DNA from 3 places in the Streptomyces sp. NPDC000880 genome. Region 2 is predicted to be linked to each of the others. Evidence: riboswitches for the same ligand, from Rfam matches in the RefSeq annotation. Region 2 holds a riboswitch; each other region holds the start of a gene.
The links. Region 2 has a riboswitch for cyclic di-AMP ahead of ACWDO5_RS28170 (M23 family metallopeptidase). Riboswitches for the same ligand answer to the same signal wherever they lie in the genome.
Positions count from the first base shown of each region.

Region 1 (10,303 bases), on a different contig from region 2:
GCTGCTCGGCCGGCACATCGAGGAGATCTGCGCGCGTACGGGCCGCTCCGAGGTCGACATCGTCGGTCACAGTCTCGGCGGCCTGATCGCCCGCTATTACGTACAGCGCCTGGGCGGTGACCATCGGGTACGCACGCTTGTCACCCTCGGCACCCCACATTCGGGCACCAGCGTCGCCCCGCTCGCCAGCGCGCACCCCATCGTGCGCCAGATGCGCCCCGGATCCGCCGTGATCGAGGAGCTGCGCATGCCCGCGCCCGGCTGCCGGACTCGCTTCGTGAGTTTCTGGAGTGACCTCGACCAGCTGATGGTCCCGGTCGAGACGGCCTGCATCGACCACCAGGACCTCATCGCGCAGAACGTACAGGTCAGCGGAGTCGGGCATCTCGCGCTCCCGATCCACCCGGCCGTCGCGGCCGGCATCCGGCAGGCGCTGGAGTCGACCCAACCGGCGACCGGCGCATCCGGCGCCGTCTCCGTCGCCTGAGTCCGGGCCCGACGGCGCGCGCCACCACGCCCTGCCCAGCAGGCCAGGTAACGAATTGTCGAACACTTTTCGAACGTAGAGCCAAAGCTGTGCCCGCAGTCCGCCGAAAGGCATCCGAATGCCCGTTTCCTGATTGCCTAAAACCTGCCGAAGATTGTCGCCGTCGCATACCGCCAGGTACAGTCGCGCCACTGCTTTGCCTCTGGGACCCGCGCTCGACGGCCCCAGAACCCAGGTCCTGCTGCCGAGGCGAGAGAGAAGTTGGTGAACGACCAGCACGCCCACGCCGGGTACGCCGAACACGACGGTTACACCTCTGGCAGCTTTGACACCGACCCGCTCTTCGGTGCGCTTCCTGGCAGTTACGAAGCCGCTCACAGCGGCCAGTACGACACCACCCAGTGGGACACCGGGGCGCAGCAGACCTCCGGTTACGACGTCTACGCCGCGCAGCAGGCACAACAGCCGCAGCAGACGCAGCAATTCCCGCAGTACGAGACTCACGCGCAGTACGACAGCACCGCCCAGTACGACGCCACAGGCCACTACGACGCCGCCGCGGTGCAGTACGACGCGACGGGCCAGTGGGACGCCGCCGCGTGGGACCAGACCGCGCAGACGAGTCAGTACGAAACCGCCGCGGCCACGTTCGCGTACGACACCACCGGACAGTGGACGGGGCCCGCCTTCGACACCGGCACGTACGACGCCACCGCCTGGAACACGGGCGCGGAAGCCATCCTGCCGCACGTACCGCAACAGTTCACGCCGGAGCATGAATTCATCCCGGACCAGGACTTCAGTCCGGCGGGGCCCGCCGACCTCTCCACCGAATTCCAGCCTGACTTCCAGCCGGAATTCCAGCCCGACCTCACGTACGAGTACGAGGAGTACCAGTACGAGGCCGAGGCCGAGGCCGAGCCTGAACCCGAGGCAGAGGCCGAGCCAGAAGCGGAAGCCGAACTCGGCGGCGAGCTGGCGCCGGAACCCGAACCCCTCGCCGCCGCCGTCATCCCCCGCCCCGTCCGCCGTTCCGGCGGGTCCCGCGGCCGTCGCCGCACCCCCGCGAAGCGCTCCGCGCTCCTCACCGTCGCCGTGCCCTCCGCCTGCGTGATGGGCGTCGCCGGCATCGCCGCCGCCTCCGTCGGCAGCCTCGGCACCAGCGGCGAGACCAAGGGCGACACCAACCTGGAGGCGGCCGATCCGTCCTCCCCCAAGGCGATCGCGGCCAACAACAAGATGGACACGCAGCTCGCCGCCCTCAGCGCCGACGCCCGCGATTTCGGCGACCGCGCGTCGCGCACCCAGGAACGCCTCGACCTGAAGGCGCGCCAGGAGGCGGAGAAGAAGAAGCGCGACGAAGAGGCCAAGCGCCGCGAGGCGATGCGCCCCAAGTTCGTACTGCCGGTGCAGCGGGAAGGCCTGAGCGCATACTACGGCCAGGCCGGCGTCAACTGGATGTCCGTGCACACCGGCATCGACTTCCCGGTGTCGTACGGCACCGAGGTGATGGCCGCGACCGACGGCACAGTCCGTACGCAGTGGAACAGCGCCTACGGAAACATGGCCATCGTGACCTCGCCCGACGGCACCGAGACCTGGTACTGCCACCTCAGCAGCACCAAGATCCGCTCCGGTTCGGTCAAGGCCGGTGACGTCATCGCGTACTCCGGCAACTCCGGCAACTCCACCGGACCGCACCTCCACTTCGAGGTACGGCCCGGCGGCGGCTCGGCGATCGACCCGCTGCCGTGGCTTCGCAGCCACGGCCTCGACCCGACGTAAGCACCGATCAGAGCTTTTCGACCGGCGCGTACCGCAGCAGCAGCCGCTTCGGCTTGGTGTCCCCGAAGTCGATCGTCGCCTGCGCGTCCGCACCCAGCCCCGTCACTCCCACCACGGTCCCCAGGCCGAACTGGTCATGCGTGACCCGGTCTCCGACCGCCAGCGAGATCACCGGCTTGTCGGTCGTACGCCGCGTGGCGAAGCCAGAAGAACCGCCGCCCACGCGTGAGCGCGAGGACGAGAGCGACGAGGCGATGCCGGACGTCGGACCGGCGGGCGCGGCCATCGGACCGGTCCGCTTCCACTGCAGGTGCTGCCCCGGGATCTCCTCCAGGAAGCGCGAGGGCGGGTTGTACGAGGGCTGGCCCCAGGCGCTGCGCATCGACGACCGCGTCAGATAGAGGCGCTCGCGGGCGCGTGTGATGCCGACGTACGCCAGCCGCCGCTCCTCCTCCAGCTCCTTCACCTGGCCGAGGGCGCGCATGTGCGGGAAGACGCCGTCCTCCATGCCCGTCAGGAACACCACCGGGAACTCGAGGCCCTTCGCCGTGTGCAGCGTCATCAGTGTGATGACGCCGGAGCCGTCCTCGTCCTCGTCCGGGATCTGGTCGGAGTCGGCGACGAGCGCGACCTGCTCAAGGAACTCGGCGAGCGTTCCCGCACCTTCCTCCTCGGCGCGGTCCTGCTCGAACTCCAGGGCCACGGCGGCCAGTTCCTGCAGGTTCTCGATGCGCGTCTCGTCCTGCGGATCGGTCGACGCCTGCAACTCGGCGAGGTAGCCGGTCCGCTCCAGGACGGCCTCGAGCACGGTGGCCGGTCCGGCGCCCGACTCGACGACCGTACGCAACTCCTCCATCAGCACGTTGAACCGCTTGACGGCGTTGGCCGAGCGGGCCGCCATGCCGTACGCCTCGTCGACGCGGCGCAGCGCCTGCGGGAAGGTGATCTTCTCGCGCAGCGCGAGCGCGTCGATCATCGCCTCGGCGCGGTCGCCGATGCCGCGCTTGGGGACGTTGAGGATGCGGCGCAGCGGGACATTGTCCTCGGGATTGGCGAGAACTCGCAGATACGCGAGGACGTCCCGGACCTCCTTGCGCTCGTAGAAGCGCACTCCGCCGACGACCTTGTACGGCAGTCCCACCCGGATGAAGATCTCTTCGAAAACACGGGACTGGGCGTTCGTACGGTAGAAGACCGCGACGTCGCCGGCCTTCGCGTCGCCGGCGTCCGTCAGCCGGTCGATCTCGTCGGCGACGAACTGCGCCTCGTCGTGCTCGGTGTCGGCGACATAGCCGGTGATCTGCGCGCCGGCGCCGGCGTTGGTCCACAGGTTCTTCGGGCGGCGGCTTTCGTTGCGCTCGATGACGGCGTTGGCGGCGGAGAGGATCGTCTGCGTGGAGCGGTAGTTCTGCTCCAGCAGGATCGTCGTCGCGTCCGGGTAGTCCTCCTCGAACTGGAGGATGTTGCGGATGGTCGCGCCGCGGAAGGCGTAGATCGACTGGTCGGCGTCGCCGACGACGCAGAGCTCGGCCGGGTCGTCATCCGGGCCCGAGGGACCCACCAGCTCGCGTACGAGTGTGTACTGAGCGTGGTTGGTGTCCTGGTACTCGTCCACCAGGACATGGCGGAACCGGCGCTGGTAGTGCTCGGCGACGTCCGGGAACGCCTGCAGCAGATGCACCGTCGTCATGATGATGTCGTCGAAGTCCAGGGCATTGGCCTCGCGCAGCCTCGCCTGGTACATCCGGTACGCCTCGGCGAGCGTCTTCTCGAACCCGTCGACAGCCTGGTCGGCGAAGGTCTCCTCGTCGATCAGCTCGTTCTTCAGATTCGAGATCTTCGCGCTGAAGGACTTCGGCGGGAACTTCTTGGGATCGAGTTCCAGATCACGGCAGACCAGGGCCATGAGGCGCTTGGAGTCGGCGGCGTCGTAGATCGAGAACGACGAGGTGAAGCCGAGCCTCTTGGACTCCCGGCGCAGGATGCGGACGCAGGCGCTGTGGAAGGTCATGACCCACATGGCGTTGGCGCGCGGGCCTACGAGCTGCTCGACGCGCTCCTTCATCTCGCCGGCGGCCTTGTTGGTGAACGTGATCGCCAGTATCTGGCCGGGGTGGACGCTGCGGGTGCCCAGCAGATGCGCGATCCGGTGGGTCAGCACCCGGGTCTTGCCGGACCCTGCCCCGGCCACGATGAGCAGCGGCGAGCCGGTGTGCACGACGGCGGCACGCTGCTGCTCGTTCAGCCCCTCGAGCAGGGTGGCGGGGTCCACGACGGTGCGCGGGGCGCCGTCGCGGTGGTACGGGTCCCGGGCCGGGGGGACGTCGTAAGCGCCCTGGAAGAGATCGTCAGGGATCTCCTCCGGGGCCGAGTCCTCGGGCGGCGGCGGGTGGTGCTCCGCGCTGGGCTGGAGGTCCGCCAGGAAGCTGTCGTCAAAGAGGCTGCTCATCGCTCTACGAGTCTAGGCCGCCGCACTGACAGCTCGCCGCCGCATTGGGATACGACGGACGACACGGGCGGACGATTTGAAGCCGCCACTCTCCGTCATCGACCCGTGCCACCGGGTCATCACACGAGGGCACCGGTTCGCCGATCGCCAAGGTCACGAAAACGTATCGGGCATTTCGAACATCAACCTTCACAGCAGCCACACGAGTTGGCTAGCGTGCTCCACCAGGGCAGCCCGTACCCCCATGGCGATCCACGCCAATCGGGCGGCCTGCGCCGAATTCGGGCTTTCCACAAGAGAGTTCGGAACCGGGGACCCACTATGCACAACCGGGGTGAATCGGACCCTGCCTCACTCGGTCCGTAGGGCGATCTTCCGTTCCGCCCGAACCCGACAGCTAACCCGGTAGGCGGTCCACGGAAGAAGGAGATGTCGGCCTTGGCGTCGCATCGCAAAACGCGAAGTCGAACCGTTAAGACCTCCCCCGCCGTCGGGTTCACGACGGCAGCCCTCGCCTCGGTCACCCTGCTGTCCACGCAGAGCGCCAACGCCGCACCCGCTGAGCCGAAGCCCTCCGTCGAAGAGGTGCAGAAAAAGGTCGACGACCTGTACCGGCAGGCCGGCACGGCGACCCAGAAGTACAACAAGGCCAAGGAAGCGACCGCGGAGAAGCGCCGCGAGGTCGACCAGCTGCTCGACGACGCCGCCAAGCGCACGGACAAGCTGAACGAGTCGCGGCGGGCGCTGGGCAACTACGCGGCCGCGCAGTACCGCACGGGCGCGGTCACCCCGACCGCCGCGCTGCTCTTCGCGGACAGCCCGGAGGCCTACTTCGACCAGACGCAGCTGATGAGCCGGCTGACCGACCGTCAGCGCAGCGCGATCACGGACTATGAGACCCAGCGGGCGGCGGCCACCGAGCAGCGCGCGGAGGCGACGAAGAGCCTCGAGTCGCTCACCCGCTCCCAACACGCCCTGCGCACCAGCAAGCAGGACGTCCAGGCGAAGCTCGGCGAGGCGCGCACGCTGCTGTCGAAGCTGACGGCCGAGGAGAAGGCGCGGCTTGCGGCGATCGAGCGCAAGAAGGAGGAAGAGGCCCGCCGCAAGGCCGAGGCCAAGGCCCAGGAGGAGGCCCGCGCCAGGGCGGAGGCCGAGCGGCGCCAGGAACAGAACCAGGACGGCGGCACGGGCACCGGGGCGGGCACCGGCTCCGGCTCCGCGGGCGGCGCCACGTACGCGGCGAAGGCCGAGAAGGTCCTGTCCTTCGCCCGCTCCCAGATTGGCAAGCCGTACGTCTGGGGAGCATCGGGCCCGAGCTCCTACGACTGCTCGGGACTGACCCAGGCCGCCTGGAAGGCGGCGGGCGTGGACCTGCCGCGCACCACCTGGGACCAGGTGGAGGTGGGCGAGCGGGTCGCGCCGAAGGATCTGCTCCCCGGTGACCTGGTCTTCTTCTACGACGACATCAGCCACGTCGGCATCTACATCGGCGACGGCAAGATGATCCACGCGCCCAAGCCGGGTGCGAACGTCCGAGAGGAATCGATCTACTACATGCCGATCTACGGCAGCGTGCGCCCGGCCTGAGGACCGGTCAACGCACGAACGCCCGGGCCGACAGCGGCGCCCGGGCGTTCTCATGTCCAGCTCATTCCAGCCTATGCCCGGCTCACGCCCGGCTCACGTCCAGAGCGTCGCGATGAAGATGTTCGCGACCGTCAGCCCGCCCACCGCACCGAACAGCGCCTTCTCCACCTTCTCCTCGTCCCGCTTGACGTACACCAGGCCCAGGATCACAACCAGCACCGCCAGCTTGATGCCGACCTTCAGGTTGTTCACCGGCTGGTCGTCCGCCTGGTTCAGGCCCACCAGTGCCACGCCCGTGATCAGCATGGTCAGCGCGCCGTGCAGCATCGCCGGGGTGAAGCGGGCCGTTCCCGCGGCCATCGCCTTCATCTGGGTGAGGAAGCCGCCGAGTAGTGACGCGATGCCGATGATGTGCAGGGCGACGAAGACATTGATGAGTACGTCCATGTCGCGGAGCCTAGCCCTCCCCATACCACCGCTCTCCGGGCAGGTGCGGCTCATTCGCCGCATCGGTCACCGCTGCACGGGAAACCGAGCCGGCACCGTCGGTCCCGCTGTCAGAAAGCGCACCCACATATCCAGCTTCGGGCAGTACCGGTCCACGCCTCATTCCCGTGACTCTCAGGTTTAGCGTCCTTCTCAGGTGACCGACTCCCCACCGCCGCCGGGCTCCCGGGCGGCAGTCGGCCACCCCCGCCGAGAGATCCGGCGGCGGACCGCTCCCCCCGTGCGGACCGCCGTCGGATTCGGCGGACGCGGCGGACACGGCGTCGGATCGGGCGTCGGATTCAGCCTCGGACTCGGACCGCGGGGAAGACGGAAGGACGTGGACGCCCTCGTGGCAGCGCACCGGAAACCCAAGCAGCATCCGCTCAGCGGGCCGGCCGCCCGGACCGCCGCCACCCTCGCGCTCGCCGGCGCAGCGACCGCCACCGCGTTCGACGGCACCGGGCAGGCCGAGCCCCGTCTCACTCCCGCACAGATCAAGGCCAAGGTCGACAAGCTCTACCAGGAGGCGGAGGCCGCCACCGAGAAGTACAACGGAGCCAAGGAGCAGACCGCGAAGGCCCGCGCGTCGCTGGACTCACTGCGCGAGGAGGCAGCCCGCAGGACCGAGCGGCTCAACACCTCACGCAACGCCCTCGGTTCGATCGCCACCGCCCAGTACCGCGCCGGCGGCATCGACCCGGGGTTGCAGCTCGCCCTCACCTCCGACCCCGACGAGTATCTGGAGCGGGCCGCGCTCGTCGAGCGGGTCGGCACACGGCAGGCGGACGCCATCGGCGGTGTGCACCAACAGCTCGTGGAGATCGCCCGGTTGAGGGCCGAGGCGGCCGAGCGCATGGACGGTCTCAAGGCCCGGCAGACCGAGCTGGCAAAGCACAAGGCCACCGTCCAAAACAAGCTCGCGGCCGCCGAACGCCTCCTCGCCGAGCTCACCGCCGAGCAGCGCGCCTCGTACGACAGCTGGAACGGTGCGGAAAGCCCCGCGGACACGCGTGCCGACCGGTCAGCCGGCTCCCGCGGCTCCCTCAAGGCCCCCAACTCCCGTGCCGCCCAAGCCGTCGCGTACGCCTACGGAGCGCTCGGCAAGCCGTACGTCTGGGGCGCGACCGGGCCCGGCTCCTTCGACTGTTCCGGGCTCACCCAGGCCGCCTGGGGCTCCGCGGGGATCTCGCTGCCCCGCACCACGTACACGCAGATCAACGCGGGCCGACGGGTATCCCGTTCCCAACTCGCCCCCGGTGACCTGGTGTTCTTCTACTCCGGCGTCAGCCACGTCGGCCTGTACATCGGCGGCGGCCAGATGATCCACGCCCCGCGCCCAGGCGCCCCGGTCCGCGTCGCGCCGATCGACGAGATGCCCTTCGCCGCCGCGACCCGCCCCGCGTAAGCCGGCCGGGTCAGAACCCGTCCACGGCCGTCAGCGAGCGGGGCTCGGCGGCCGGGTCGTTGTAGCCGGAGAAGCTGACGGCCGCGCCGTGCGCGAAGAGGTGAACATGGCTTGGACGGTTGCCCGGCTATGTACCAGTTACCTCACGAAGGAGCCTAAACCAGACGACGGGCCGTCGCCCACCGCGTCAGCTCGTGCCGGTTCGAGAGCTGCAACTTCCGCAGCACCGCCGACACATGCGACTCCACCGTCTTCACCGAGATGAACAGCTGCTTCGCGATTTCCTTGTACGCGTAACCCCGCGCGATCAGCCGCAGCACCTCGCGCTCCCGCTGGGTGAGCCGATCGAGGTCCTCGTCCACCGGCGGCGCGTCCGTCGAGGCGAAAGCGTCCAGCACGAAGCCCGCCAGACGCGGCGAGAACACCGCGTCCCCGTCCTGCACGCGGAAGATCGAGTCGACCAGATCCGTGCCCGTGATCGTTTTGGTGACATAGCCGCGGGCGCCGCCCCGGATCACTCCGATCACGTCCTCGGCCGCGTCGGAGACGGACAGCGCCAGGAAGCGCACCGGGTTCGCAGACGCCGCCATCAGCGAGGCGCAGCGGCGCAGCACCTGCACTCCACCGCCGCCCGGCAGATGTACATCCAGCAGGACGACCTCGGGCCGGGTCGCCGTGATCACGGTGACCGCCTGGTCGACGTCGGCGGCCTCGCCGACCACTTCGACGCCGGTGCGGTCGGTCTGGCCGATTTCGGCCTGCACTCCGGTGCGGAACATCCGGTGGTCGTCGACGAGCACGACCCGTACGTGCCGCTCGGCAGTCTCTCCAGCAGCCTCGGTCTCGGTCATTCGCCCACCCTCTCCATCTCCAGCTCGACCTCGGTGCCCCCGCCGGGCACCGAGCGAAGCCGTGCCGTCCCGCCGTTGCGCTGCATCCGGCCGATGATCGATTCTCTTACGCCCATCCGGTCGCCGGGGACGGAATCCAGGTCGAAGCCCGGCCCCCGGTCCCGTACCGACACGAAGACCGTGCGGCCCTCGACCTCGGCGTAGACCTGGACGGCCCCGCCCTCGCCACCGTACTTGGCCGCATTGACCATTGCCTCGCGTGCGGCTTGCATCTGTGCGGCCAGTTTCTCGTCCAGCGGGCAGTCGCCGACGACCACGACTTCCAGCGGTACGCCGTGCTTGTCCTCGACCTCGGCCGCGGCCTTCTTCACCGCCTCGGCGAACGTGTCCGGTTCCTCGTCCTCGTCCTTGCCGGTGCCCTCCGGCTTGTAGAGCCAGTTCCGCAGCTCGCGCTCCTGGGCGCGGGCGAGGCGGCGTACTTCGCCCGCTTCGTCGGCGTTCCGCTGGATCAGGGTGAGGGTGTGCAGTACGGAGTCATGGACGTGCGCGGCGACCTCCGCCCGTTCCTGGGCGCGGATGCGCATCGTCCGCTCCTCCGAGAGGTCCTGGGTCATCCGCACCAGCCAGGGGCCGGCGAGCAGGGCGACACCGGCGATGACGGCGATAGCCGCGGTCAGTACGTTGCCGAGCTGGGCGGCGGAGCCGCGTACCACCATGAAGACGGTGAGGCCCATGCCGACCAGGGCGACGCCCGCGAGCGCGCGGCCCAGTTGCAGCAGCCTGCGGCGGCGGCCACCCGTCGACAGGGTGGCCCAGCGGGCACGGCGGGCGTTGTCCGCCTGCCGCCACACCAGCACCACACCGGCGCCGATCAACAGCGTCGGCCAGACATAGCGGTTGGTGTTGCTGCCCATGTCGACATTGCCGGCGAAGATCGCGGCGCCGACGAGCAGCGCGACCATCGCGAAGAGCTGTCCCTTGTCGGGCTTGCGCAGTCGGCGCCTGCCGTCCGGCGTGGCCTCGAACACGGAACGCGGCTCGGCGGCCCTGCCGCCGACGCCGAGCGGCACGACGATCCAGAAGACGGCGTACAGCAGCACGCCGAGGCCATCGGCCATGAACAGGCCCAGGAAGACGAGGCGGACCCAGATGACGGGCAGTCCCAGGTGCCCGGCAAGGCCGCGCGCCACACCACCGAGCATCCGGCCGTCGGCGCTGCGGTACAGCTTGCGCAGCGGCTGCTCCTCCGG
Region 1 covers NZ_JBSFMS010000152.1:1,442-11,744, forward strand. The annotation lists gene ACWDO5_RS31655 (esterase/lipase family protein) at 1-487, shown strand, start outside; gene ACWDO5_RS31660 (M23 family metallopeptidase) at 752-2,272, shown strand; gene pcrA (DNA helicase PcrA) at 2,280-4,721, opposite strand; cyclic di-AMP (ydaO/yuaA leader) riboswitch at 4,985-5,148, shown strand; gene ACWDO5_RS31670 (NlpC/P60 family protein) at 5,151-6,308, shown strand; gene ACWDO5_RS31675 (hypothetical protein) at 6,402-6,755, opposite strand; gene ACWDO5_RS31680 (NlpC/P60 family protein) at 7,147-8,202, shown strand; gene ACWDO5_RS31685 (LuxR C-terminal-related transcriptional regulator) at 8,358-9,053, opposite strand; gene ACWDO5_RS31690 (PspC domain-containing protein) at 9,050-10,303, opposite strand, start outside.
Region 1: linked by a shared signal. The riboswitch ahead of ACWDO5_RS31670 (NlpC/P60 family protein) and the one ahead of ACWDO5_RS28170 (M23 family metallopeptidase) in region 2 are both predicted to bind cyclic di-AMP.

Region 2 (10,303 bases):
GACAGCAGCTCCATCACCTCCGGGGACATCCCGGCCGGGGAGTTGTCGTTGCGCCGGATCAGGTAACGGCGGTGCGGGTCATTGGACTTGAGGTAGTCCGCCTCGATGGCCTCCCGCTCGACGCCGACTGCCAGCAGCGAGACGGCTACCGACAGACCGGCGCGGTCCTTGCCCGCCGCGCAGTGCATCAGGGCGGGGACGCTGTCCTCCGCGAGCGCGTGCAGGACCTTGCTGTGCTCGGCTGTGCGCTGCGTGATGATCGTCCGGTACGAGGCCGACATCCGCCCGGCCGCTCGGCCGTTCGCGAGGATCGACCGCAGCTGGTCGAGGTTGCCGTCCCGGACCATCTTCCAGAACTCGGCGCCGTCGGCCGGGTCGGTCAGCGGCAGATTCACGTTGCGTACGCCGGGCAGCTCGACGTCGGGGCCCTCCAGCCGCATGTCCGCCGCGTTGCGGAAGTCGAAGATCGTGTGCAGTCCCAGCGTGCCGAGGAACGAGGCGTCGGACTCGGTCGCGTGCGCGAGATGGCCGCTGCGGAAGAGCCGGCCGTGCCGCACCCTCCTGCCGTCCACGGTCGGCAGGCCGCCCACGTCCCGGAAGTTGCGCACGCCGGCCAGCTCCGGCTCTGTCGACGGGACCTGCGGCAGCTGCTGCGTCACGGGGACTCCTGAAGTGACTGCCGTCGGCGCTGCTCGCCGACGATGGCGCGGTCCCGACGATACGACACCGCTTCATCGGGTAGTCATCTCGACCGTCTCCCGCAAGGCCGTTGCACCGGCAGCCGTCCACGTCGGATGATGTGCGAGGCTGTGCGGAACTGTGTGTATCTGAGGGGTTGGGATGATCGAGAGTGTTGGCAAGGGGCGTACGTGGGTTCTCTCCGGATCCACGAGCAGTTACGCGCTGCACCTCACGGACGACGACGAACTGCTGCATCTCCATTGGGGGCCCCGGATCTCCGGCGCCGACGCGGAGGCACTCGCGGACCGGGTACTGCCGCCCTACTGGCCCTTCGAGTCGCAGCTCGACGGGCACGAGGAGTACCCGGTCGAGGGCGGACCCCGTTTCGTACGCCCGGCGCTCTTGGTCCGTACGCCACAAGTGCGCGGCACGGAGTGGACCTTCGCCTCTCACGCGGTGGACGGCGACGAACTGCGGCTCCGCTTCACCGACGCCCTGCACGGCCTCGGCCTCACCCTGCACCACCGGATGCGCGACGACGCGGACATCATCGAGCGCTGGGTCACCGTCGCCCACGAAGGGGACGGTCCCGACCTGGAGCTGCTGCGGGCCGACGCCGCCGCCTGGACGCTGCCCCAGCGCGACCGCTGGCGGCTCAGTCAGCTGCACGGCCGCTGGGCGGCCGAGTCGCTGCTTGTACGGTCGGAGCTGACGTACGGCGAGAAGGTGATCGGCAGCCGTCGCGGCCACACCGGACATCAGCATCTGCCGTGGGTCGCGCTGGACGCGGAGGGGGCCACGGAGGAGCACGGCGAGGTGTACGCCTGCGCGCTCGGCTGGTCCGGGTCCTGGCGGATCTCCGTACAGCAGCTGCCCGACGGACTCGTGCAGATCACCGGCGGCGCGGGCTACGACGAATCGGGACTGCTGCGGCTCGCGCCCGGCCAGTCGTACACCTCGCCCGTCTTCGCCGGGCTGTGGACCGACGGCGGATTCGGCGCTGCCAGCCGGGCCTGGCACGCCTGGCAGCTGGCGCATGTGATCCCCGACGCGGCGACCGAGCGGCCCGTCCTCTACAACTCCTGGGAAGCCACCGGTTTCGACATCTCCGAGGAGCAGCAGCGGGCGCTCGCCCAGCGGGCCGCGGCCATGGGCGTCGAACTGTTCGTGGTGGACGACGCCTGGTTCGGGCAGCGCACCAGCGACCGCGCCGGGCTCGGCGACTGGACGCCCAACGCCGAGCGCTTCCCGCAGGGGCTGGGGCCGCTTGCCGACGAAGTGCACGAGCTGGGGATGCAGTTCGGCATCTGGGTCGAGCCGGAGATGGTCAATGCCGACAGCGACCTCTACCGCGCGCACCCCGACTGGGTGCAGTACCACCCGGGCCGCGCCAGGACCGAATTCCGCAACCAGCTCGTGCTGAACCTCGCGCGCGAGGACGTACAGGCCTATCTCTGGGAGCAGCTGGACACGCTCCTCAGCAGCGCGCCCATCGACTACGTGAAATGGGACTTCAACCGCTGCTTCACGGACGCGGGCTGGCCCGGCGAGAAGTACCCGCAGAAGCTCTGGGTCGAGCATGTGCACGCGCTGTATGCACTCTTCGACCGGCTGCGCGCGGCGCATCCGTCCGTCGCCTTCGAGTCCTGCTCGGGCGGCGGCGGCCGGATCGACCTCGGAATCCTCTCCCGTACCGACCAGGTGTGGACCTCCGACAACACCGATCCGCTGGACCGGCTCGCCATCCAGCAGGGCTTCACCCAGTTGCACCCGGCACGGGTCATGGCGGCCTGGGTCACCGACAGCCCCAATGTCCAGCTCAACGGCCGCGTCAGCACGCTCCGTTTCCGCTTCGTCAGCGCGATGGCCGGTGTTCTCGGCGTCGGCGGCGACCTCACCGAGTGGACCGATGAGGAGCTCGCCGAGGCACGCGGCTGGGTGGACCTCTACAAGAAGATCAGGCCGCTGGTGCAGCACGGCGAGCTGCACCGGCTGCGGGCGCCCGAGGGCGGGCTCAGCGCCGTGCAGTACATACGCGGCGACGAGAGCGTTGTCCTCGCCTGGCTGCAGGCGCAGCACTACGGCGAGCAGCCGCCCAGGCTCAGGCTGCGCGGCTTCGACCCGGCAGCCTCCTACGAGTGCCTGGACACCGGCGCCGTACACCGGGGGGCCGTACTCCTGCACCACGGACTGGACACCGGACTCAAGGGCGACATGGACGCCACCGTGATCCGGCTGCGTCGCCGCTGATCCGACTCCGAATCGACTCCGAATCGACCCGGCCATGAACGCGAACTTCCATGGCCGGGCGAGGGCTTCAGGAGCAACGAGCGGATACGGCGCAGACGGCTCGTCGGGGCGCGGCATACCCCCGTACCCCGCTGCAACGGATTCCGGCGACTCCTCCGGCTCAAGCCTGCCGCGAATTTCGAGTGGACGACGGGCAATTCGGAATGGGCCAAAGGAGATCAGGGGGCTCTACGAGGGGTGACATCGAGAAGGTCGACATCCATGATCGGGATGTACGCGGAGAAATCCCCGGCCGCATTCGCCTTCGGCGACACCGTATTCAGGATCTTCATCCCGCACCCATCCCGCGCGCCGCGGGGGCCTGCGCCGGCGCGATCGCGGCGGCCTTCGCCACGTCGCCCCGGATGCCTCCGCGGTCGGCTCCACCCCCTCGTTCCGGAAGAGCGGCCCGTCGCGGACGCGGCACCATTTTGTCCAGTTTTGCGGTTGAGGCCGAGAGGCAGTCGTCGAGCAAAGGCGGTGGGTCACGGTGGAATTCCTGTGGTGTTGACAGGAATTCGGGGTAAGTGGGCTCGATCGGCTGATCATCATTAAATGACACTTCTGTCCGAATTGGCCGGTTCGGCATAACGTGCCCCGTATGTAAGGGAGATGGGACCCGACCCGTGAGCAGGATCATATCCGTGACGTTCCGTGGTGGTGCGGCGGAGTCGAATTCCTTTGACGGAAGGACAGTTGGGATCCCGTTGGGATCCATTATTCACGGAGCGTAACCGGAATTCTGTGGCGATATCGCATGGATCATTGACCCGGGAAAGTGATGGCTTGTACCCGCCCGTCCGTCTCGCTTACGTTCCCGTCAATCCGGACGGACCGCCTAATCCTGCCGCCGACCGGAATTCGAAACCCACCAACGCGTGGCAGGAGCGGGGGACCCAGGTAGTACGCCATTCCGGAGTTCCGGACGGCTCGGGGTTAAGTCGCGCACCGCGCGGCCGGGCATCTCCAGCCCGAACCCGACAGCTCACCTCGTAGGCGCCGGAGAGGAATGCGCCATGCCCGCAAAGGGTAAGCACCGCCGTCCAAGGACCAGCCCGATCACGCGCGGCTTCGTCGCCGCCGGCACGGGTGGCGCCGTCATCGTGCTTCCACTGATGGGCGCCACCGGCGCCCACGCGGCGGGCAAGACCGCTCCCGCCGTGGCGGCTGCGGCAGTGACCGCCGCCGCGACCCCGGCGGCCGCCAAGCCGGCCGCCGCCCCCACCACGTACTCCGTCGTCGCCGGCGACTACCTGGCCAAGATCGCCAAGGAGCACGATGTGTCCGGCGGCTGGAAGAAGCTGTACGAGGACAACCGTGAGCAGATCGGCGACAACCCGTCGCTGATCCGCCCGGGCCTCAAGCTGACCCTCGGTGCGACGTCGAAGGCGAAGGCTCCGGAGAAGGCGCAGCCCCGCGAGGAGAGCCAGGCCGGGGCCGAGTCCAAGGCCGCACCGAAGGCCGCGTCGAAGGCCAAGGCCTCCTCCGACTCCGGCTCGGACCCCTCCGCGCAGTCCTCCGGTGACTCCGCGAGCGCCCCGCAGACCAGCGGCTCCGGCTTCACAGCCCCCGTCGACGGCGCGACCGTCACCACCCCCTACCGCATGACCGGCGCCATGTGGTCCAGCGGCTACCACACCGGCGTCGACTTCGCGGCATCCTCCGGTACCACCGTCAAGGCCGTCGGCGCGGGCACCGTCGTCTCCGCCGGCTGGGCCGGTGCGTACGGCAACGAGGTTGTGATCCAGCACAGCGACGGCAACTACTCGCAGTACGCCCACCTCTCCTCGCTCTCCGTCTCCGCCGGCCAGAGCGTGAGCGGCGGCCAGCAGCTCGGCCTCTCCGGCTCCACCGGCAACTCCAGCGGCCCGCACCTGCACTTCGAGATCCGTACCGGCCCGAGCTACGGCTCGGACATCGACCCGCTGGCCTACCTGCGCCAGTACGGCGTCTCCATCTGATCCGCGTCCGGTCCGCCTGATCCAGCCGAGGCGCAGACAGCACACCGCTCTCCCCTCGCACCGCCACCCGGCGGCGCGGGGGGAGTCGGCGTATTCCGGGTTGGACGAAACTTGGCCGGTGGCAAAGATCACCCCTCGTCAACCCCTCCTTGCGGTCGCGTAGGTCACATCCGTAAGGGAAAGATGTGGTCTCGTGGCAGACGATTCGAGAACAGGGAAAAATGGCGCATTCGGGTCGTACGCGGCGATCGGTGACAGCTTCACCGAGGGCGTGGGAGACCCGGGTCCGAACGGGATGTACGTCGATGGGCTGACCGGTTCGCGGTCCTGCTCGACGACCGGACCCCGGAGCACACCTTCAGGTACGCCAATCTCGCCGTGCGCGGCCGTCTCCTCGACCAGATCGTCGAGGAGCAGGTGCCGAGGGCGAAGGAACTCGCCCCGGATCTGGTGACGTTCTGCGCCGGCGGCAACGACATCATCCGGCCGGGCACCGACCCCGACGACGTGGCCGAGCGCTTCGAGCGCGCCGTCGCCGACCTCACGAGTGCGGTCGGCACGGTCATGGTCACCACCGGATTCGACACGCGCGGGGTGCCGGTGCTGCGCCATCTGCGCGGCAAGATCGCCACGTACACCGCGCATGTACGGTCCATCGCCGACCGCTACGACTGCCCCGTCCTCGACCTCTGGTCGCTCAAGTCCGTTCAGGACAGGCGCGCCTGGGACGCCGACCGGTTGCATCTGTCGCCCGAGGGACACACCCGGGTTGCGCTGCGCGCCGCCCAGGTACTCGGAATCGATGTGCCCGCCGACCCCGACCAGCTGTGGCCGCCCCAGCCGCGGCGCGGCCCGCTCGACGTGCGCCGTGACGACATCCACTGGGCGCGTGAGCACCTGGTGCCGTGGATCGGCCGACGGCTGCGCGGCGAGAGCTCCGGCGACCATGTCGAGGCCAAGCGCCCGAACCTGCTGCCCCTGTGATGGCGGCGGGGTGGGGTGCGAGGGACCTGCCCCGGCTGACGGGCCGTACGGCCCTGGTCACCGGTGCCAACCGCGGCATCGGCTTCGCGGTCGCCGCGGGCCTCGCCGGCGCCGGGGCGCGGGTGCTGCTCGGCACCCGCGACCACGACCGCGGCGCGGCCGCGATGCACCGGCTGCGCGCCGAGGTGCCGGGCGCGCGGGCCGGGCTGCTGCCGCTGGATCTGGCCGACCTGGACTCCGTACGCGAAGCAGTGCGGCTCACCCCCGACCCTGGCTGGATCTGCTGATCAACAATGCCGGGCTGATCGCGCCACCCCACCGCCGCACCACGGCGCAGGGCTTCGAGTCGCAGTTCGGCACCAACCACCTCGGGCACTACGCACTCACCGCGCTGCTGCTGCCCAGACTCCTCGACCAGCCGGGGAGCCGCGTCGTCACCGTCACCAGCATGGCGCAGAGCAGCGCCCGCCTCGACTTCGAAAATCTGCAGAGCGAGCGCCGCTACGGCGCGTGGCGCGCCTATGGCATGTCGAAACTCGTGTGCTTGTCTACCCGTCCGGCATCGACGTGTCCAGCTCCACCAACCGCTCACTGGCGTGTGGATCGGAAACGCCATGGAACACCCTCGCCGCGCGCCCGGGCCTACCCGGGAGTGGTGAAGCGGGCCCGCCACAGGTCGCGGAGCAACGCGATCTCGGCCATGTGATGGATGAATTCGAGGTTGGCCCCCGCCAGCACGGCGATGAATGGGTCGTCGGGATCGGAGCCGTACGGGTACTGCGAGAAGCCGACCGTGTCGAGCTGCTCGTCGGTGATGGCGGCGACGCTGTCGCGCCAGCGGTCGATCAGCGCCCAGAACCGTTCGAGTGCCAAGGCGGCGGAGGGGGTGAAGTCGACCAGCAGCTTCGGCTCCTGCCGCCGTTCACCGAAGGTCCACTCCCATTGGCCCGCGAAGCAGGAGTGCAGGTGCCCCAGCCGCCACGCGATGGTGGTGACCGGCACTTCGTCGGGCTCCGGCGCACCGGTGTGGGCGAGGATCTGTTCGACCCGCTCGACGCTCACGCTCCAGTCATCGGCGATCTTGGCGACCGTCATGCCGCCGGCAGCCTGCCGGGAGATCTCGGCGTACTCGTTCGCCGGGATGTCCGGGGCGCCCTTGTCGAGCACCCACTCGCCCGGCCCGTACGCCCGGGGCGTCGCCGCCTCGCCCCGGCGCCGGATCGACCAGCAACCGGCCACCGGCTCCCACAGGCACTCCTCGTCACCGAGCCCCGTCAGCCGCACCTGGGCCATCTCCCTGGCCTGGTCGAACTGGTCGAGCAGCAAGCCCAAACGGTCGGTCCGCGCGCCCTCAGTCTCCATGCCTGGCTCCCCTTCGCCGTCGCGTCTCGTACCTCACTGCGCTCAGGCGGAAGTTAACGGCTCACCTCACGGAGCGCCACCGATTTTCTCGCCCACGAAGCGGTGCAGCACCACCCGCATCACCGCACTCGTTCAGGCCGTCCCCACCCTCCACGTGACCTGCTCAAGCTGAGGTTGGAAAAGGCTCCCTGACTGTTCAATCGCCGGAGCTGATTGGCGGCGCGCTCCCGGTGCTGCGTGCGGCGGCGGACCCGGACGCTCGGGCCGGTGAGTACTACGGCCCCTCCGGCCTCGGCTCCTTCAAGGGCGCACCGAAGCCGACGGCGTTCTCGGCGCGGGCGCAGGACGCGGCGGTGGCGCGCCGGCTGTGGGAGGAGTCGGCGAGGGACGGGATCGGCTTTCCCGTTCCGTACGACGGCTGAGGAGCCCGCCGTACGAACCAATGCGTCCCGTGCGTCAGACCTGAGACGGCACGAGTCCGGCGGGGCCGATCAGCGCCGTGCTGCCCTCGCCCGTGCAGGCGTGGGCGCCCGCCAGTGCGCCCAGCCTGGCGCTCTCCTCCAGGTCGCGGCCGGACAACCGCCCGTAGAGAAAGCCGCAAACGTACGCGTCCCCCGCGCCGTTGGAGTCCACCACCGGTGCGGGCGGGACCGCCGCGGGGATCGGGCGTGGGGTGCTGCTGCCGTCGCGGGTGAGGAGGTACGAGCCGCCGGCGCCCGCCGTCGCGACCACCGTCTGTGCCCGTCCGTCGCGCAGGATCTCCCGCATCACCGAGGCGATCCGCTCGCCGGCGCCCGCCGCGCTCAGGAAGACCAGGTCCGAGCGGAGCGCGAACTCCCGTTGGTGATCGGCCAGTCCGTCCCAGTCGTGCAGGTCGGTGGAGACGGGTACGCCGAGCGCCTCGATGTCGTCGTAGAGGAACCGCGCGAAGTTCACGATCGAGAGATGGATGTGGCGGGCCCGCCGCAGATGTGGGAGGTAGAAGTCGCGCGGCATCCGCAACTCCCCCGGATCGCGGGCGTCGTAGAAGGACATGCGGCGGCCCGCGGGGTCGACGAGGTTGACCGCGCGACGAGTCCCGGTCGGGGAGAGGAGCGGCTCGAAGGCCACCCCGCCTTCGGCGAGCCGTGCGCGGACCTGGTGGCCCGGCCAGTCGTCGCCTATGTAGTCGAGGAGGGTGACATTCAGCCCGAGGGCCCGGCAGCCCAGGGCCACGTTGCCGCCGGTGTGGCCCGGCGATTCGCGGATCGGGCCGACCCCGACGGAGTCCGAGAGCGGGACCGGCAGAGAGTCGACACGGACGACCGTGTCCACGCCGGTGCCGCCGACGACCAGCACATCGTGGGGGAGAGGATCTGCCTGCTGAGACTGAGACTGAGACTGAGACTGAGACTGAGACTGAGACTGAGACTTGGACTGAGACTGCGGCTGCTGAGACACAGTTGCCAAGTATGGGGGAAGAGGCTGTGCGCGCACGGCCGTTCAGCGAGCGGCGGCGGTGAGCGCGGCGCGGTCCACGCCGAGCTCGCGGGCGAGCGCGTCGTCGGTCCATTCCAGCATCGGCTTCGCCGCCCGTCAGAGTCGTCGCCGCCATGTCGCATGCTCCTCGAGATGATCAGCCGCATGATGTCCGAGGTGCCTTTCTCGATCTCCTCCAGCTTGGCGTCCCGTATCCACTGCTCCACGGGAACTCGCGCGAATACCCCGTCCGTCGAGCATCCAGACGGCTTGCCGAACTGCTGCCCGCGCCGCTCGGTCGTGAGCGGACCAGCCCGATGGGGAGCTCGGACATGTTGCCTCCAGGCACGACGACGGACGCAGTAACTGAATCGTCGGTCAGTATCCGGAGGGGCGAGCTCCCCTGCCAACGTGATCGTCAATAAACTCGCCGGGTGGACCGAACGGCCGTAGCGGTCAGCCGGCCGTGGAGCGCCGGCGGGCCGGAATCTCGCAGTGGTCCTTGAAGCCCTGGCTGGTCAGCCCAAGTGCGGAGTTCATCCGCGAGCGCAGGTTCTCCACCGCCACCATCGCGGTCAGCTCGACGAACGCCGCCTCGCCGAGAGCCATGAGCAGCCGCTTCGTCAGCTCGTCCTCGACCCGCGGCGGATTGGCCGTCATCGCCTCCGCGTACTCCATGACGTCGCGCTCCAGCGGAGCGTAGACATCGCTGTCGCGCCACATCGGCACATCCTGGAGCTTGCGCACGTCCATGCCCTGCTGCCGGCTCTCCCAGTGGCCGAAGTCCATGCACCAGCTGCACCCGATCGAGGCCGCCGACGCCATCACCGCCAGCGCCTTGAGGCCCGGGTCGAGGCTCTTCCACTTCGCCACCGACTGCTCGAAACGGAAATCCGTCCACAGCACCTGCGGGTTGTGGGCCAGTGCCCGGGCGGGGTCGAGGACCTTTCCGTACACGCGCTTGGAGTACCACTGGGTGGCGCGGAAGAGGAGCGAGCGGCGCGGGGTGAGCGAGATACGGGCCATGACGAGCCTCCTGAGGTGTGGTCGACGCCCTTTGTCGACGCCGTATTCACGCATACGACGGACAGCGCGGTCCCGGATGTGACATCGCGGGGGGAATCTCAGGAACACCCGCACGGGGACAGGCGTTGCTGTGGTCATGACGGACATCGACGCACAGCAGGACGCGCAGCGGGACGCGGAGGACGCCCTCCTCGAGCTGGTCGACGAGTACGACGGAGGGGTGCTGGCCACCATCAAACGGGACGGCAGGCCCCAGCTGTCCAATGTGAACCACGCGTACGACCCGCATGAGCGGATCATCCGGGTGTCCATCACTGACGACCGGGCCAAGACCAGGAACCTGCGCCGCGACCCGCGCGCCTGCTACCACGTCACCAGCCCCGACCGCTGGGCCTGGACCGTCGTCGAGGGTACGGCCGACCTCTCACCGGTCGCTGCCGACCCGCACGACGCCACCGTCGAAGAGCTGATCACCCTCTACCGCGACGTGCAGGGCGAACACCCGGACTGGGACGACTACCGGCGCGCGATGGTCCGCGACA
Region 2 covers NZ_JBSFMS010000114.1:12,319-22,621, reverse strand. The annotation lists gene ACWDO5_RS28180 (tyrosine-protein phosphatase) at 1-659, opposite strand, end outside; gene ACWDO5_RS28175 (alpha-galactosidase) at 841-2,931, shown strand; cyclic di-AMP (ydaO/yuaA leader) riboswitch at 3,830-3,984, shown strand; gene ACWDO5_RS28170 (M23 family metallopeptidase) at 3,987-4,931, shown strand; partial or broken gene ACWDO5_RS28165 (SGNH/GDSL hydrolase family protein) at 5,125-5,915, shown strand; gene ACWDO5_RS28160 (SDR family NAD(P)-dependent oxidoreductase) at 5,915-6,202, shown strand; gene ACWDO5_RS28155 (SDR family NAD(P)-dependent oxidoreductase) at 6,190-6,621, shown strand; gene ACWDO5_RS28150 (DinB family protein) at 6,558-7,277, opposite strand; gene ACWDO5_RS28145 (hypothetical protein) at 7,508-7,699, shown strand; gene ACWDO5_RS28140 (carbohydrate kinase family protein) at 7,734-8,564, opposite strand; gene ACWDO5_RS28135 (hypothetical protein) at 8,462-8,962, opposite strand; gene ACWDO5_RS28130 (carboxymuconolactone decarboxylase family protein) at 9,192-9,761, opposite strand; gene ACWDO5_RS28125 (PPOX class F420-dependent oxidoreductase) at 9,898-10,303, shown strand, end outside.

Region 3 (10,303 bases), on a different contig from region 2:
CCGTTCGGCGGGAACGGCGACGACCGCGAGGTCGACCGGCTCCCCGATCTCACCGACGGAGCGGAAGGCGGGAACGCCGTCCACCTCCCGCTGCCCGTCGGGAAAGGCGCGGTTCACCGCGTACGTACGACCGGTGTACCCGGCGTCGAGGAGGTTGCGCAGCACGGTGCGGCCCACACCGCCCGGCGCGCGGCCGGTGCCGATGACGGCGACCGACCCGGGCGCGAGGAGGCGCTGCACGGAGCGGGCCTCCGCCCGCTGCTCGCGGCCGCGCTGCACGGCGAGGGACTCGGCGGTCGGCTCCAGGTCGAGGGTCAGATGGACGGAGCCGTCCTCGAAGCTGCGCTTCTGGGTGTAGCCGGCGTCCCGGAACACCTTGATCATCTTGTTGTTGGCCGGCAGCACCTCGGCGGCGAAGCGCCGGATCCCGCGCTCGCGGGCGACCTCGGCGATGTGCTCGAGCAGCGCGGACGCGACCCCGCGCCCCTGGTGGGCGTCCTGCACGAGGAAGGCGACCTCGGCCTCGTCGGCGGGGGCACTCGCGGGGCGGCCTTGCGAGTTGATCCGGTCGTAGCGGACAGTCGCGATGAACTCGCCACCGACCGTGACCGCGAGACCCACTCGGTCCACATAGTCGTGGTGGGTGAAGCGGTGGACGTCCTTGGCGGAGAGCCGTGGGTAGGGCGCGAAGAAGCGGTAGTACTTCGACTCGTCCGAGACCTGTTCGTAGAAGCTGACCAGGCGCTCGGCATCCTCGGTGGTGATGGGCCTGATGCGCGCGGTGCCGCCGTCGCGCAGCACCACGTCTGCTTCCCAGTGATCGGGGTAGGCGTGGTCCGGCTCGGTCTGCATGCCAGAAAGCGTAAGGCTCACCCACCGGTAGCGGCGGCCATTGGCCGCGGGCAGTCTGGGGAGGTCCGATCGGCGGCCGCTCCCGGCCGAACGCCGGTGCGAGCACGCAGCAACGCATGAGAGACTGGTCTAGACAACCGCTAAGACTTGAAGGGCAACACCATGGCTGAGCGTCGCGTCAATGTCGGCTGGGCCGAGGGCCTTCACGCCCGCCCCGCTTCCATCTTCGTCCGTGCCGCCACGGCCGCCGGCGTCCCGGTGACGATCGCCAAGGCCGACGGCAATCCGGTCAATGCCGCCTCCATGCTCGCGGTGCTCGGCCTGGGCGCTCAGGGCGGCGAGGAGATCGTGCTCGCTTCCGAGGCGGACGGCGCCGACGCCGCCCTGGACCGTCTGGCCAAGCTGGTCGCCGAGGGGCTCGAAGAGCTTCCCGAGACCGTCTGAAACCCGACAGTCGAATTGCTGGACGGCGGAGCCTCGACATCCCGAATTCGGGAGACCGCGGCTCCGCTTTTTTACGGCCGGCCCATGAATTCGGGCAGCATAAAATCAGCCCCACAAATATCTTCTCTTTGTATACGGTGCGGCTGTTAATTGCGGGCGCTCGCGGTGTTTACAGCAGGTTGCGAAGTCCTCACCCGCTCGAGACGGCGCAGCCGGTGCGCGGCCGTGGCCCGCTCGGCGTGCAGGGCGGTCAGCGCCCGCGCCCGTTCCACATCGCCGCGCGCCACCGCGTCCACGATCGCGCCGTGCTCGCCCCAGGACTCGATGGGTTTGGCGGGCTGGTCGACGGCGTACATCCAGGTGATCTTGTGCCGCAACTGGGTGAGCAGGGCGGTCAGGCCGGGACTGCCGGAGGCCTGGGCGAGCGTCTCGTGGAACCAGCTGCCCAGCGAGCGCAGATCCTCGCCCTGGCCGCGGCGGGCCCGCTCCTGGCCCAGCCTTACGAGACCGCGCAGGACTTTGAGGTGCGCCTCCGTACGGCGCTGGGCGGCCCGGGCCGCGCCCAGCGGCTCCAGCAGCATCCGGACCTCCAGCAGGTCGGCCGCCTCCTGCTCGGTGGGCTCGGCGACGCAGGCGCCGGCGTGGCGGCGGGTGGTGACGAAGCCCTCGGACTCCAGCGTGCGCAGGGCCTCGCGCACGGGGACCCGGGAGACGCCGTAGCGGCGCGCCAGCTGCTCCTCCGTGAGCCGGCTGCCGCGCTCGAATACACCGGAGACGATGTCGTCGCGGATCGCCGTGCATACCGAGTGCGCGGGAATGCGCATGACCGAACCTCCGCTTTAATCCGCGCGAAACGCAGCCGATTGACGCCTGTTCGGTGACTCTATTGCAGTGGACCGGATTTTCCGATGGCCCCTGTAAATTCTTGGATACCTTTTGGCCAGAGGGCCGAACGCCGAAGGCCCCGGCGGCGGCCGGGGCCTTCGTTCACCGGAGGGGTGTCGCTCAGACGCCGACGCCGTGCGCGCGCAGGTACGCGACCGGGTTGATGTCGGAGCCGTACTCGGGGCTGGTGCGGACCTCGAAGTGGAGATGCGGCCCGGTGGAGTTGCCGGTCGAGCCGGAGAGGCCTATCTGCTGGCCCGGGGTGACCCGCTGGCCGACCGAGACGCCGATGGACGAGAGGTGGCCGTACTGCGTGTACGAACCGTCCTTCATCTTGATCACGATGTTGTTGCCGTACGCGCCGGCCCAGCCGGCCTCGACGACGGTGCCCGCGCCGACGGCCACGACCGCGCTGCCGGACGCGGCACGGAAGTCGACGCCGGAGTGGCTGCCGGAGGACCAGAGCGAGCCGCCGGCCTTGTAGCCGGTGGTGACGTACGAGCCGGCGACGGGGAGCCGGAAGGAGTTGAGGCGCTTGCGCTCGGCCTCGCGGGCGGCGCGCTCCTTGGCCTCGCGAGCCTCCTTGGCGCGGGCCTCGGCCTTGCGCTTGGCCTCGGCCTCCGCCTTCGCCTTGGCGGCGGCCTGGGCGGCCTCCCGCTTCTGGGCGGCGGCCTGGTCGGCGATCTGGTCGGCCAGCGAGTCGGCGGCCACGATCTGGGTCAGGCCGGTGTCCTCGAATGCGGAGGCACTCGTGTCGGCAGCGAGCGCCGGGGAAGCGAGGGTTCCGATGACGCCGGTCGTGGCAAGGGCCGCGACGCCCGCCATGCTCGCGCTCTTGCGCGTCAGGCGGCTCGGGGCACGGTGCTTCCCGGTGGCACGGGTGAACGCCATGAAGTGGCTGATCCTTTCCTTCCTTCTCGCCTACCGGGTTAGCTGACGGGTTCGGAGCAGGAAGGTCTCCTACGGGCTCCTCCGCACGGGTGCGAAGGCGTCCGATTCACCCCAGGGACTGATTGGGTCCCCGGCTCCCCAGGCTCGCGCCATACGGGGACTCGGCGATGGCTGCCCGATGCCGCGGGTGCGGCGGGCTTCTGGCGGACAGCCGGACCGACGCTAGGCGGGGCATCTTTCATTCACCAAACAGACAGGCCGTTTTGTAGTGCATGCCACAGGGCAGACAGGCATCCTCTCCATCAAACCGGGCATAAGACAGAACCCCGGCGTCGCTTTGGAGGCCGGGGTTCTGCTTGTCTGCTTAGAGTTGTTTGCCAGGTATGACCGATCGTCTTGCGGTCAATCAGCCCGTGACAACGGTCACTTCACCGATGCCCAGTGCCCTGACCGGCTCCTCGATCTGCGAGGCGTCGCCGACGAGCACCGTGACAAGCCGGTCCACCGGGAAGGCGTTTACGGCCGCGGCCGTCGCCTCCACGGTGCCGGTCTCGGCCAGCCGTACATACAACTGCGCCTGGTAGTCGTCCGGGAGGGACTGCTCGACCTGGTCGGCAAGCGTGGCCGCGACGGACGCCGCCGTCTCGAACTTCAGCGGGGCGACACCCACCAGGTTCTGCACGGCTACATCCCGCTCGGCGTCAGTGAGCCCCTCGGCCCCGAGCGTGCGCAGCACCTTCCAGAGGTCCTCCAGCGCCGGTCCGGTGTTGGGGGTGTCCACCGAGCCGCTGATGGCGAGCATCGCGGCGCCCGACCCGTCGGGGGCGGACCACAGTACCTGACCGAAAGCCCGTACGCCGTAGGTGTAGCCCTTCTCCTCGCGCAGCACGCGGTCCAGGCGGGAGGTGAGGGTGCCGCCCAGGCAGTACGCGCCGAGCACCTGCGCGGGCCACACGCGGTCGTGCCGGTCCGCCCCGATGCGGCCGATCAGCAACTGCGTCTGCACGGCGCCCGGCCGGTCCACGATGACCACGCGGCCCGTGTCGTCAGCCGTGATCGGCGGTACGGGACGGGGCGCGGCGCTGTCTCCCTTCCAGGTGCCGAGGGTGTCGGCCAGCACGGCGTCCAGGTCGACCCCGGTGAGGTCGCCGACGATCACCGCGGTGGCCGTGGCGGGCCGCACATGCGCCTCGTAGAAGCCCCGCACGGCCGCGGAGTCGATCCGGACCACGGTCTCCTCCGTGCCCTGACGGGGACGCGACATGCGCAGGGAGGCCGGGAAGAGCTGCTTGGAGAGCTCCTTGGCGGCACGGCGGGCAGGATTGGCCGTCTCGTGCGGGATCTCGTCGAGACGGTTGCGTACAAGCCGCTCCACCTCGCTGTCGGCGAAGGCGGGTGCGCGCAGCGCCTCGGCGAGCAGGCCGAGCGCCTTCGGCAGCCGGGAGACCGGCACCTCCAGGGAGACGCGGACGCCGGGGTGGTCGGCATGCGAGTCGAGCGTGGCTCCGCAGCGCTCCAGCTCGGCCGCGAACTCCTCCGCGGAGTGCTTGTCGGTGCCCTCCGACAGGGCGCGCGCCATGATCGTGGCGACGCCGTCGAGGCCGTCCGGCTCGGCGTCCAGCGGCGCGTCGAGGCAGATCTCGACGGCAACCACCTGCTGGCCGGGACGGTGGCAGCGCAGCACCGTGAGCCCGTTGTCCAGCGTGCCGCGCTCGGGGGCGGGGAACGCCCAGGGCCGGGCCTGACCCGCGGCCGGCTGCGGGTGGAACTGCATGGTCACGGCAGCGTCGCTCACTGGTCGGTCCCCTCGTGCTCGTCGGTCTCGTCGCTGTCGTCGCCCTCGCCGTCGCCGTCGCCGGCCGAGATGGGCTCGTAGACCAGCACTGCCCTGTTGTCCGGGCGCAGCCGGGCCTTGGCGACCGCCTGCACCTCCTCGGCGGTGACGTCCAGCACCCGCTGCACGGCAGTCAGCGCCAGCTGCGGGTCGCCGAACAGCACCGCGTACCGGCACAGTTCGTCTGCGCGGCCCGCTACCGTACCCAGCCGGTCCAGCCACTCGCGCTCCAGCTGCGCCTGCGCGCGCTCCATCTCCTCGGGCGTGGGGCCCTCCGCGGCGAACCGCGCGAGCTCCTCGTCGACCGCGGCCTCGATCTGCGGGACCTCGACGCCTCCGGACGTCTTCACGTCCAGCCAGCCGAGCGAGGGCGCGCCGGCCAGCCGCAGCAGGCCGAAGCCGGCCGCGACAGCCGTCTGGTCACGGCGGACCAGACGGTTGTGCAGCCGGGACGACTCGCCACCGCCGAGGACGGTCAGCGCCAGATCGGCGGCGTCGCACTCGCGCGTGCCGTCGTGCGGCAGCCGGTAGGCGGCCATCAGCGCCCGCGCCGGCACCTCCTCGACGACCTCCTCGCGCAGCTGCCGGCCGATGGTCTCCGGGAGCGAGCCGTCGCGCGGCGGCTGCTTGCCGTCGTGGGACGGGATGGTGCCGAAGTACTTCTCGACCCAGGCGAGCGTCTGCTCCGGGTCGATGTCGCCGACGACCGACAGCACGGCGTTGCTCGGCGCGTAGTACGTACGGAAGAAGGCGCGGGCGTCCTCGAGGGTCGCCGCGTCCAGGTCGGCCATCGAGCCGATCGGCGTGTGGTGGTAGGGGTGGCCCTCGGGGTAGGCGAGGGCGGTCAGCTTCTCGAAAGCCGTGCCGTACGGAACGTTGTCGTACCGCTGGCGGCGCTCGTTCTTGACGACGTCGCGCTGGTTCTCCATCGACTCGTCGTCGAGCGCGGCAAGCAGCGAGCCCATCCGGTCGGCTTCCAGCCAGAGCGCCAGCTCCAGCTGGTGTGTGGGCATCGTCTCGAAATAGTTGGTGCGCTCGAAGCTGGTGGTGCCGTTCAGCGAGCCACCGGCGCCCTGCACCAGCTCGAAGTGGCCGTTCCCCTTCACCTGGCCCGAGCCCTGGAACATCAGGTGCTCGAAGAGGTGGGCGAGGCCGGTACGGCCCTTGACCTCGTGGCGTGAGCCGACGTCGTACCAGAGGCAGACAGCGGCGACCGGGGTCAGGTGGTCCTCGGAGAGCACCACGCGCAGGCCGTTGGCCAGCCGGTGCTCAGTCGCTGTCAGGCCGCCGGAACCGGCCTGCGCTGTGGCCGTGTGACCCATGGGCATGTACGTCCCTTCGATCGCGATATGGAGAAGTCCTGCCACTGTATGCAAGCGCGCTGACACCTGGCGAAGTTCCCGGGTCGCGGTCAGCGTTGTCAGTGGGACGGTCCACAATGGTCGGCGTCAGTTCCAGACCTGGTACGCGAAGGAGCAGCAGCCGCGATGGCCCGCCGCAGCACGAAGACCCCGCCGCCGGACGATTTCGAGGAGAGGATCCTCGACATTGACGTGGTGGACGAAATGCAGGGCTCCTTCCTCGAGTACGCGTACTCGGTGATCTACTCCCGGGCCCTGCCGGACGCACGTGACGGCATGAAGCCGGTGCACCGCCGGATCGTCTACCAGATGAACGAGATGGGCCTGCGCCCCGACCGGGGCTATGTGAAGTGCGCCCGTGTCGTCGGCGAGGTCATGGGTAAGTTGCACCCGCACGGCGACGCGTCGATCTACGACGCCCTGGTGCGGATGGCGCAGCCGTTCTCGATGCGCCTGCCGCTGGTGGACGGGCACGGCAACTTCGGCTCGCTCGGCAATGACGACCCGCCGGCCGCCATGCGGTACACCGAGTGCCGGATGGCCGACGCGACGTCACTGATGACCGAGTCGATCGACGAGGACACCGTCGACTTCCAGTCGAATTACGACGGCCAGGAGCGCGAGCCCGTCACTCTCCCCGCCGCCTACCCGAATCTGCTGGTCAACGGCGCGTCCGGGATCGCGGTCGGCATGGCGACGAACATGCCGCCGCACAATCTGGGCGAGGTCATCGCCGCCGCCCGCCATCTGATCAAGCACCCGGGCGCGGACCTCGAGACGCTGATGCGGCTCGTCCCGGGGCCCGACCTGCCGACCGGTGGCCGGATCGTGGGCCTGGCCGGCATCAAGGATGCGTACGAAACGGGGCGCGGCACTTTCAAGATCCGCGCGACGGTCTCCGTGGAGGACGTCACGGCACGCCGCAAGGGCCTGGTCGTCACCGAACTGCCCTTCACCGTCGGCCCGGAGAAGGTGATCGCCAAGATCAAGGACCTGGTCTCGTCGAAGAAACTCCAGGGCATCGCGGACGTCAAGGACCTCACCGACCGCTCGCACGGTCTGCGTCTGGTCATCGAGGTCAAGAACGGCTTCATTCCGGAGGCCGTGCTGGAGCAGCTCTACAAGCTGACGCCGATGGAGGAGTCCTTCGGCATCAACAACGTGGCGCTGGTGGACGGGCAGCCGCTCACGCTGGGGCTCAAGGAGCTGCTTGAGGTCTACCTCGACCACCGCTTCGAGGTCGTGCGCCGGCGCAGCGAGTTCCGGCGGACAAAGCGGCGCGACCGGCTGCACCTGGTCGAGGGCTTGCTCGTCGCGCTGATCGACATCGACGAGGTGATCCGCCTCATCCGGTCGAGCGAGAACTCCGCGCAGGCGAAGGAGCGGCTGATCGAGCGCTTCTCGCTCAGCGACATCCAGACCCAGTACATCCTGGACACCCCGCTGCGCCGGCTGACCAAGTTCGACCGCATCGAGCTGGAGAGCGAGCGCGACCGGCTGAACGGCGAGATCGACGAGCTGACCGGGATCCTGGAGTCGGACGCCGAGCTGCGCAAGCTGGTCTCGGGCGAACTGGCCGCGGTGGCGAAGAAGTTCGGCACCGAGCGGCGCACCGTGCTGCTGGAGTCGGCGAGCACGCCGGTCGCCGCGGTGGCGCTCGAGGTCGCGGACGACCCGTGCCGGGTGCTGATGTCCTCGACGGGTCTGCTTGCCCGTACGGCCACGGGCGAGCCGCCGGTGGACGACGGCGGCAGGCGCGCCAAGCACGATGTGATCGTCTCCGCGGTGCCCGCCACGCAGCGCGGCGACGTGGGCGCGGTGACGTCGGCCGGGCGGCTGCTGCGGATCTCGGTGATCGATCTGCCACAGCTGCCGGACACCGCTTCGACGCCCAATCTCTCGGGCGGGGCGCCGGTCTCGGAGTTCCTGTCGCTGGAGGCGGACGAGCGGGTCGTCTGCCTCACTACGCTCGACGAGTCCTCGCCGGGCCTGGCGCTCGGCACCCTGCAGGGTGTGGTCAAGCGTGTGGTGCCCGACTATCCGGCGAACAAGGACGAGTTGGAGGTCATCGCCCTCAGGGAAGGCGACCGGGTCGTCGGCGGTGCCGAGCTGCGTACGGGCGAGGAGGACCTGGTCTTCATCACCTCCGACGCGCAGCTGCTGCGCTACCCGGCCGCGCAGGTGCGGCCGCAGGGCCGGGCGGCGGGCGGCATGACCGGCATCAAGCTGGCGGACGGCGCCGAAGTGATCTCGTTCACGGCGGTGGACCCGGCCGGGGACGCGGTGGTGTTCACGGTCGCCGGCTCGCACGGCACTCTGGACGACTCGGCGATGACGGCGAAGCTGACGCCCTTCGACCAGTACCCCCGCAAGGGGCGGGCCACGGGCGGGGTGCGCTGCCAGCGGTTCCTCAAGGGCGAGGACGTGCTCGTACTGGCCTGGGCGGGCGCGGCTCCGGCGCGGGCTGCGCAGAAGAACGGCGCACCGGCCGAGCTGCCGGAGACCGACCCGCGCCGCGACGGTTCGGGCACACCGTTGACGTCGGCGGTGGCGGTGCTGGCGGGGCCGGCGAGCTAGTGTCATGCGCCCGAAATCTTGCTGGTTAGTTCTGCTTGGTCTTCTGGTGGTCCGTCCCGACCTTGGCTTGCGGACCCCCAGGAGGATGGAGCGATCGCACGTAGCGCAGAAAGGCCAGGAACTCGGTCCTGCCCTTCTTCACATTGATGTGCCCATAGAGCCTGTTGGTGGAGAGGTCGTAGGCGGCAAGGAAGTGACGCACCCCGTGGGGGCGCTTGTAGGTGGCCCGCCGACGGCGCCTCGGACCTGATCGTCGGGCTCCTTGCTCGTCTCACGGTGTCCGCGAGGGCCTCGGTCAGGTGCCGACGTAGGCCGCGAGGTGCTCGCCGGTGAGGGTGGAGCGGGCGGCGACGAGGTCGGCGGGTGTGCCCTCGAAGACGATCCGGCCGCCGTCGTGGCCGGCGCCGGGGCCGAGGTCGATGATCCAGTCGGCGTGCGCCATGACCGCCTGGTGGTGCTCGATGACGATGACCGACTTGCCGGAGTCGACGAGCCGGTCGAGCAGGCCGAGCAGCTGCTCGACGTCGGCGAGGTGGAGTCCGGTGGTCGGCTCGTCGAGGACGTAGACACCGCCCTTCTCGGCCATATGGGTGGCCAGCTTGAGCCGCTGCCGCTCGCCGCCGGACAGCGTGGTGAGCGGCTGGCCGAGGCTGAGGTAGCCGAGCCCGACGTCGGCGAGCCGGCCGAGGATGGCGTGCGCGGCCGGCGTGCGCGCCTCGCCGGCGCCGAAGAACTCCTCGGCCTCGGTCACCGACATCGCGAGTACCTCGCTGATGTCGCGGCCGCCGAGGTGGTAGTCCAGCACCGATGCCTGGAACCGCTTCCCCTCGCACTCCTCGCAGGTGGTGGCGACGCCGGCCATCATCGCCAGGTCGGTGTAGATGACGCCGGCGCCGTTGCAGTTGGGGCAGGCGCCCTCGGAGTTGGCGCTGAACAGCGCCGGCTTCACGCCGTTGGCCTTCGCGAACGCCTTGCGGATCGGGTCGAGCAGTCCGGTGTACGTCGCCGGGTTACTCCGTCGCGAGCCGCGGATCGCGCCCTGGTCGACCGACACCACACCCGCGCCTGCGGGGATCGACCCGTGCACGAGCGAGCTCTTGCCGGAGCCCGCCACGCCGGTGACCACGCAGAGCACCCCGAGCGGGATGTCGACGTCGACGTCGCGCAGGTTGTGCGCCGTGGCGCCGCGGATCTCCAGCGTGCCGGTGGACGTCCGCACCGTCGCCTTGAGGGCGGCCCGGTCGTCGAAATGGCGGCCAGTGATGGTGCCGCCGGCCCGCAGCCCCTCGACGGTGCCCTCGAAGCAGACGGTGCCGCCCGCCGTACCGGCGCCGGGGCCGAGGTCGACGACGTGGTCGGCGATCGCGATCGCCTCCGGCTTGTGCTCGACGACGAGCACCGTGTTGCCCTTGTCCCGCAGCCGCAGCAGCAGGTCGTTCATCCGCTGAATGTCGTGGGG
Region 3 covers NZ_JBSFMS010000165.1:1,314-11,616, forward strand. The annotation lists partial or broken gene ACWDO5_RS32625 (GNAT family N-acetyltransferase) at 1-852, opposite strand, end outside; gene ACWDO5_RS32630 (HPr family phosphocarrier protein) at 1,015-1,296, shown strand; gene ACWDO5_RS32635 (GntR family transcriptional regulator) at 1,443-2,120, opposite strand; gene ACWDO5_RS32640 (M23 family metallopeptidase) at 2,302-3,072, opposite strand; cyclic di-AMP (ydaO/yuaA leader) riboswitch at 3,086-3,249, opposite strand; gene ACWDO5_RS32645 (M16 family metallopeptidase) at 3,479-4,846, opposite strand; gene ACWDO5_RS32650 (M16 family metallopeptidase) at 4,864-6,234, opposite strand; gene ACWDO5_RS32655 (DNA gyrase/topoisomerase IV subunit A) at 6,394-8,844, shown strand; gene ACWDO5_RS32660 (hypothetical protein) at 8,870-9,046, opposite strand; gene ACWDO5_RS32665 (ATP-binding cassette domain-containing protein) at 9,140-10,303, opposite strand, start outside.
Region 3: linked by a shared signal. The riboswitch ahead of ACWDO5_RS32640 (M23 family metallopeptidase) and the one ahead of ACWDO5_RS28170 (M23 family metallopeptidase) in region 2 are both predicted to bind cyclic di-AMP.